2 regions of the Vogesella facilis genome follow, and region 1 is predicted to be linked to the other one. Evidence: predicted binding sites of a transcription regulator. Region 1 holds the regulator's gene; the other holds the start of a gene.

What was found. The regulator sigma-54, encoded in region 1, starts transcription at its own class of promoters, with help from an activator protein. The targets are predictions, from matches to a motif close to CTGGCACGCTTCATGCTT.
Region 2: the regulator sigma-54 is predicted to act here: its motif matches at 2,713-2,730, upstream of ACFOLG_RS12580 (circularly permuted type 2 ATP-grasp protein).

The regions. Positions count from the first base shown of each region.
Region 1 is NZ_JBHRXN010000032.1:210,702-214,155, reverse strand. It holds gene hprK (HPr(Ser) kinase/phosphatase) at 1-685, opposite strand, end outside; gene ACFOLG_RS14635 (PTS sugar transporter subunit IIA) at 678-1,136, opposite strand; gene hpf (ribosome hibernation-promoting factor, HPF/YfiA family) at 1,268-1,597, opposite strand; gene ACFOLG_RS14625 (RNA polymerase factor sigma-54) at 1,663-3,093, opposite strand; gene lptB (LPS export ABC transporter ATP-binding protein) at 3,100-3,454, opposite strand, start outside.
Region 2 is NZ_JBHRXN010000031.1:285,793-289,246, forward strand. It holds gene ACFOLG_RS12570 (arsinothricin resistance N-acetyltransferase ArsN1 family B) at 1-326, opposite strand, end outside; gene ACFOLG_RS12575 (alpha-E domain-containing protein) at 323-1,246, opposite strand; gene ACFOLG_RS12580 (circularly permuted type 2 ATP-grasp protein) at 1,249-2,676, opposite strand; gene ACFOLG_RS12585 (sensor domain-containing diguanylate cyclase) at 2,933-3,454, shown strand, end outside.

The DNA of each region.
Region 1 (3,454 bases):
GTACCTTCTTCGGCCGCACCGCGGTTTCACCGAAGATGGTGCGGATGTTGAGGATGCCGAGGCCGCGTACTTCCAGGAAGTCGCGCAACAGCGGCGGGCAGCGCCCCTCCAGCGTTTCCGGGCCGATGCGGTACAGCTCCACCGCGTCGTCGGCCACCAGACCGTGGCCGCGCGAAATCAGCTCCAGTGCCAGTTCGCTCTTGCCCATCGCCGAGTCGCCCATGATCAGCACGCCGATCTCCAGCACGTCGAGGAATACGCCGTGCATCACGGTGGACACCGCCAGTGCGCGCGCCAGGTAGATGCGCAGCACGTCCATCAGGTAGGGGCTTTCCAGCGGCGTGCTCATCAAGGGTACGCTGTGGCTGTGGCAGTAGTCCTGCAGCAGCTTGGGCACGGTCTGGGCGTTGGCGACGATCACCACCGCCATGGTCTTGTGGAACAGCTGGTCGAGCGCGGTGCGTGCCGCCGCCTGCTCCAGCTTGTCCAGGTACTCCACTTCGGCCAGACCCAGCACCTGCACCCGGTTGGGGTGGATGAAGTTGAGGTGGCCGACCAGCGCCTGCGTCGGCCGCTGTTCGTCGTTGGAAATCAGGTTGTCGGAACCGGCCTTGCCGGCGATCCAGCTCAGATTGAGTTTGTGCTGATTGTCCTGGAACAGGCGGCGGACACTGACATTAGGCATGGTGGCTGTCTTCGCAAAGCAGGGCGTGCAGGGTGAGGTTGTCGGCGCAGCACATTTTCTCGCGCAGGCTGCGGCTGGAGAACAGCTGCGCCAGTTCCGACAGTACCTGCAGGTGCAGGTCGGTGGCCTGTTCCGGTACCAGCAGTACGAACAGCAGGTTCACCGGCTTGCCGTCCGGCGCCTCGAACGGAATCGGGGTCTTCAGACGCACGAAGAAGCCGGTGGCATCCTTCAGGCCCTTGATGCGGCCATGCGGTATCGCCACGCCCTGGCCCAGGCCGGTGGAGCCCAGCTTTTCGCGGGCGAACAGGCTGTCGAACACGTCGCTGCGCGCAATGCCGAAACTGTTTTCAACCAAGAGGCCGATCTGTTCGAACAGGCGCTTCTTGCTGGAGATCTCCAGGTCCGCCAGTACGTGCGACTGGGGAAGAATCTTGCCGATCAAGCTCATGATGTCTTTAGGGGCGGAAAAACGTCGGCCATTCTACGCTGAGTCCGCCGTTTTCCATAGCAACAGCGTATCCGAGAGCCAGCAAAAACGGGAGCCTGTGGCTCCCGTTGTTATTTGTGCTGGCGACTGGTTTACAGTGCCGCGTCGGCGGCGTCCGCCTGTGGCGCAATACTACGATGCTCCCCCTGTTTTTCCTTGAACTTCAGTACCTGACGGTCCAGCTTGTCCATCAGGGAATCAATGGCGGCGTACATGTCGGAATCGTTTGCCTCGACATGGATGTCCTTGCCGGCCAGATGCACATTGACCTCCGCTTTTTGTACCAGTTTATCCACGGACAGCGTCACGGTGATGCCGATCACGTTATCGACATGGCGGGTGATGCGTTCCAGTTTGCTCTCGATGAACTCGCGCAGGGACGGGGTAACTTCGAGGTGTAGACCGGTAATTTTGAGGTTCATACCCTGACTCCTTCTGTTAACGATACGGTCGGGCTGGCCGTACCGGGTTTTCGTCGCACTTTTCTTTAAAGTGCTTTGCGAAGGTTAACTGGCGGTATCTGCATAGCTTCACGATACTTGGCTACGGTGCGCCTGGCAACCTGTATGCCCTGTGCCGTGAGGCGGTCGGCGATGGCACTGTCGGATAGCGGTTTCTTGCTGTCTTCGCCGTCGATAATCTGGCGGATATGCGCCTTGATTGCCGTGGCGGAGCATTCGCCGCCGCTATCGGTTTCCAGCGCATTGCCGAAGAAATACTTGAGCTCGAACAGGCCTCGGCTGCACAGCAGGTATTTCTGGGTAGTGACCCTGGAAATTGTCGACTCATGCAGGCCCAGTTCATCCGCGATGTCACGCAGAATCAGGGACCGCATTGCCACTTCACCGTGTTCAAAGAACGCCTGTTGCCTGTCAACGATAGCTTCCGACACTTTCAGAATGGTGTCAAATCGCTGCTGGATGTTTTTCACCAGCCAGCGCGCCTCCTGCAATTGGCCGCTGAGATTATGGCTGCTGTCGCGTTGCTGCAGCATGCCGGCATACAGCTGGTTGACCTGCAGTTTCGGCAGTACCCCGCGGTTGAGCTGGGCGACCCAGCGGCCGCGGCGGCGTACGACGTGGATGTCCGGTACCACGTAGTGGGTCTCGCCCTGGTCGAAGCCGCTGGTCGGACGGGGCCGCAGGGTGGAAATCAGCTGGTGCGCGGCGCGCAGCTCGGCCTCGCCCACGTTCAGCAGCTTCTTCAGGCGCACGAAATCGCGGTTGCCCAGTAGGGCCAGGTGGTCGCGCACCAGGGTGAGCGCCAGCTCGCGCGACGGCGTGGCCGCCGGCAGTGCGGCCAACTGTCGTTGCAGGAACTCGGACAGGTGCAGGCTGCCGATGCCGACCGGTTCGAACTGCAGCAGCAGCTTGCGCAGGTATTCCAGCTCGTCGGTTTCGACCTCCAGCTCCAGCGGCAGGCTGGCGGCAAACTCGTCCAGCGGCGTGGTGAGATAGCCGTCTTCGTCCAGCTCTTCGATCAGCAGCGTCAGCAGCGCGCTGTCGCGGCGGCTCAGCGGCATTTCGCCGATCTGCGCCGCCAGGTGCTCGCGCAGGGTGGGGCGGCACGGGGTGTTGAGAATGGGGTCGAACTCGTCGTCGTCATCGCGGCTGCCACTGCCGGAACCGCTGCCGCTGCCCCAGTCGCCGAGCTCCATTTCGTCGCGCTCGCGCTCGCGTTCCTGCGGGGCTTCCTCGCGGACGTCACCGGGCGTCTCGCTGCTGCCGGGAGCCTCCATCGGCTCGTGCTCGGCCTGGCTGTCGCCGTCGGCGCGCTCCAGCAGCGGGTTTTCCAGCAGGTAGCGCTCCAGCTCGGTGGAGAGGTCGAGCGTGGACATTTGCAGCAGCTTGATCGACTGCTGCAATTGCGGGGTCAGGGTCAGGTGCTGGCTGACTTTGAGCTGCAGGGACTGTTTCATGCCGCTTTACAGGTGGAAGTGCTCGCCAAGGTACACCTGGCGCACCTGCTCGTTGCTGACCAGCTCGGCGGGCAGGCCGGAAGCCAGCACGCGCCCTTCGGAGATGATGTAGGCGCGGTCGCAGATGCGCAGGGTTTCGCGCACGTTGTGATCGGTGATCAGCACGCCGATGCCGCGTTCCTTGAGGAAGGAAATGATCTTCTGGATGTCGATCACCGCGATCGGGTCGACGCCGGCAAACGGTTCGTCCAGCAGGATGAAGCGCGGGCGGGTGGCCAGGACGCGGGCGATCTCCACCCGGCGGCGCTCACCACCGGACAGCGCCATGGCATTGCTGTCGCGCAGGTGGTCGATATGCAGG
Region 2 (3,454 bases), on a different contig from region 1:
AGCAGCTCACGGTACAGCAGCTTGCCCAGGCCCTGGCCGACGGTGGCCTGGCGCAGGTAGATGCTGGCTTCCACCGCGTGGCGGTAGGCACTGCGCGCGCGCCAGCGGCTGGCGTAGGCGTAGCCGAACATGTCGCCGTCCTCGGTTTCCGCCACCAGCCACGGCAGGCCCTGTGCCTGCACGCTGGCGATGCGCTCGGCCATGTCGCTGACGCTGACCGGTTTTTCCTCGAACGAGATGGTGGTGTACTCGATATACGGGTTGTAGATGTCGCAAATGGCCGCCGCGTCGTGCGGTGTGGCCTCGCGGATGATCAGTTCGCTCATGCTGCCTCCAGGTAGGCGCCGTGCACGGCGGCGCCCAATGCGTGTATCTGGCTGAGGAATTGCGTCAGGTAGGCGTGCAGCCCGCCGGCGAGAATGCTGTCGATCTGGTCGTAGCTGAGCTCGGCATGCAGCGTGGCGGCCAACCTTTTGGCGCGGTGGCCGGTGTCGCCCTGGATGCGCGGCAGCAGCTCGGCGATTTCGTCGACGCAGGCGCGCAGCGAGCGTGGCACGTCCGGGCGCAGGATCAACAGCTCGGCCACCCGCCGCGCGCTGAGGCTGTCGCGGTACAGCTCGTGGTAGGCCTCGAAGGCGCCCAGCGAGCGCAGCAGCGCGCCCCACAGGTAGAAGTCGGCGGCGCTGTCGTCCAGCTCGTGGCCTACCAGGTGCGATTTCACGTCGATCAAGCGCGCGGTGTTGTCGGCGCGCTCCAGAAAGGTGCCGAGACGAATGAAGGAAAAGGCGTCGTTGCGCTGGATGGTGCCGTAGGTGGTGCCGCGGAACAGGTGCGAGCGCTCCTTCACCCAGTCGAAGAAGCCGGCCAGCGGGCGGCCCTCGCTGGCCATCTGCCGCGCCTCCAGCCAGCTGGCGTTGATGCTTTCCCACATCTCGCCGGTGATCTTGCCGCGCACGGCGTGGGCGTTTTCACGGGCGTATTTCAGGCAGCTGATGATGCTGGCGGGGTTGGCCGCATCGAAGGTCATGAAGTGCAGCACGTCGCCGGGCGCCAGCGCCGGGTGGCGCGCGCGGCAGGCGTCCAGCGCGCCGGTGGTGGCCAGCGCGGCGGCGATGTCGGCGCCGCCGCGGGACTGCGGCAGCAGCGACAGGCTGTGGGTGACATCCAGCAGGCGCGCCAGATTCTCGGCGCGTTCCATGTAGCGGCTCATCCAGAATAATTGCGAAGCGGTGCGCGACAGCATCATGCTCAGTCCTCCAGTATCCAGGTGTCCTTGGTGCCGCCGCCCTGCGACGAATTCACCACCAGCGAGCCTTCTTTCAGCGCCACCCGTGTCAACCCGCCGGCCACCATGCTGATGTCGCGGCCGGACAGTACGAAGGGGCGCAGGTCGATGTGGCGCGGCGCGATGCCGGCCTCGACGAAGGTGGGGCAGGACGACAGGCACAGCGTCGGTTGCGCGATGTAGTTGGCCGGGTCGGCGAGGATGCGCTGGCGGAAGTCCTCGATCTCGGCGCTGCTGGCGGCCGGGCCGATCAGCATGCCGTAGCCGCCGGCGCCGTGGACTTCCTTCACCACCAGCTCGGCCAGGTTGGCCAGCACGTGCTCCAGCTCGGCTGGGCGGCGGCACATCCAGGTGGGCACGTTCTGCAGCAGCGGCTCCTCGCTCAGGTAGAAGCGGATCATGTCCGGCACATAGGGATAGATGGATTTGTCGTCGGCTACGCCGGTACCGATGGCATTGGCCAGGATCACCCCGCCGCTGCGGTACACCGACAGCAGTCCCGGCACGCCCAGCATGCTGTCGGCGCGGAAGGCCAGCGGGTCGAGGAAGGCGTCGTCGATGCGGCGATAGATCACGTCCACCTGCTTGTGGCCGGCGGTGGTGCGCATGTAGACGCGGTTGTGCTTCACGAACAGGTCCTGGCCTTCCACCAGCTCCACCCCCATCTGCTGCGCCAGGAAGGCGTGCTCGAAGTAAGCACTGTTGTGGTGGCCGGGGGTGAGCACCACCACGGTGGGGTTTTCCGCCAGGCTGGCGTGGCGCAGGGTGTTCAGCAGCAGGGTGGGGTAGTGCTGCACCGGCGCCACCGCGTGGCTGGCGAACAGCTCCGGGAACAGCCGCATCATCATCTTGCGGTTTTCCAGCATGTAGGACACGCCGGAGGGCACGCGCAGATTGTCTTCCAGCACGTAGAAGTTGCCGTCGTTGTGGCGGATCACATCCACACCGGTGATGTGCGCATAGATGCGGTGCGGCAGGTCCAGCCCCTGCATCGCCGGCTGGTACTGGCTGTTGGAGAACACCTGCTCGGCCGGGATGATGCCGGCCTTGACGATGTGCTGCTCGTGATAGATGTCGTGCAGAAAGGCGTTCAGCGCGGTGACGCGCTGGCGCATGCCGGCTTCCAGCGTGCGCCAGTCGCTGGCGGGGATGATGCGCGGCACGCTGTCGAACGGGATCAGCCGCTCGGCGCCGGAATCGTCGCCGTACACGGCGAAGGTGATGCCGACGCGGTGGAACATCAGGTCGGCTTCGGCGCGCTTGCGCGCCAGGGTCTGCGGCGACTGCGAGTGCAGCCAGCGGGCGAAGTGACGGTAGTGCGGGCGGATACCGCCGCTGGCGAGCAGCATTTCGTCATAGTGGTGCGCTTCGGGCAAGGTCAGGGCATGCATGGCGCGGTCTCCTGCTGTTCATCGTCATGAGCAGTTCAGCAAGGCCCGTGCCAGTGGCGGCGGCGGAAAGCGGCTGGTATCGATCTCGATTCTGCCCCGAAATGATGCAGGCATTGAACGGCGGGCCACGCAGGTGTCATACTGGTGCGCGTTGCCCCTGATTGGCTCATGGCCGGCGTTTGCAGCGCGCCAGCTTGTCACGCCGGAATAGCTACTCGTATATTGATGCCATGCTTTTATCAAACTGCTTTTTCTCATGCCTTCAGCTTTGAGTCGTCGCCAGCCCGTCGGCGGGGTGCTGCCCGCGGCGCCCGGTTTTTACCAGCCGCTACCCCTCTCGGTGTTGTTAACGCCATCCCGCAGCCGCTGGCCGCTGGTGCTGGCCTGGCTGCTGTCGCTGGCGGCCTGCCTGTGGCTGGGCGTGGTGCAGCTGTATGGTGGCTGGTACGGCTATAGCGTGAGTTACGGCGGGCTGTCGTTCGTGATCAGCATCTACCCGCCGCTGACCATCGCCACGCTGTGGGTGCTGTGGTTCGGCTACGCCTGGGGGGCGAGCCTGGCCTACCTGTCCACGCTGCTGGTGGGCTTTCTGTCCGGGCTGCCGCCCGACTGGGCGCTGCTGTTTGCCTTTGCCAACCCGCTGGGGCTGCTGGTGATGGCGCTGGTGTACCAGCATGTGCACGTGCGCTATGTGCCGTCGTCGCTGGCGTCGCTGCTGTTCTTCGTCACCATCTGTTTTATTTCCGCGGTATCCAGCGCCACCGGCTCGTTCATCTGG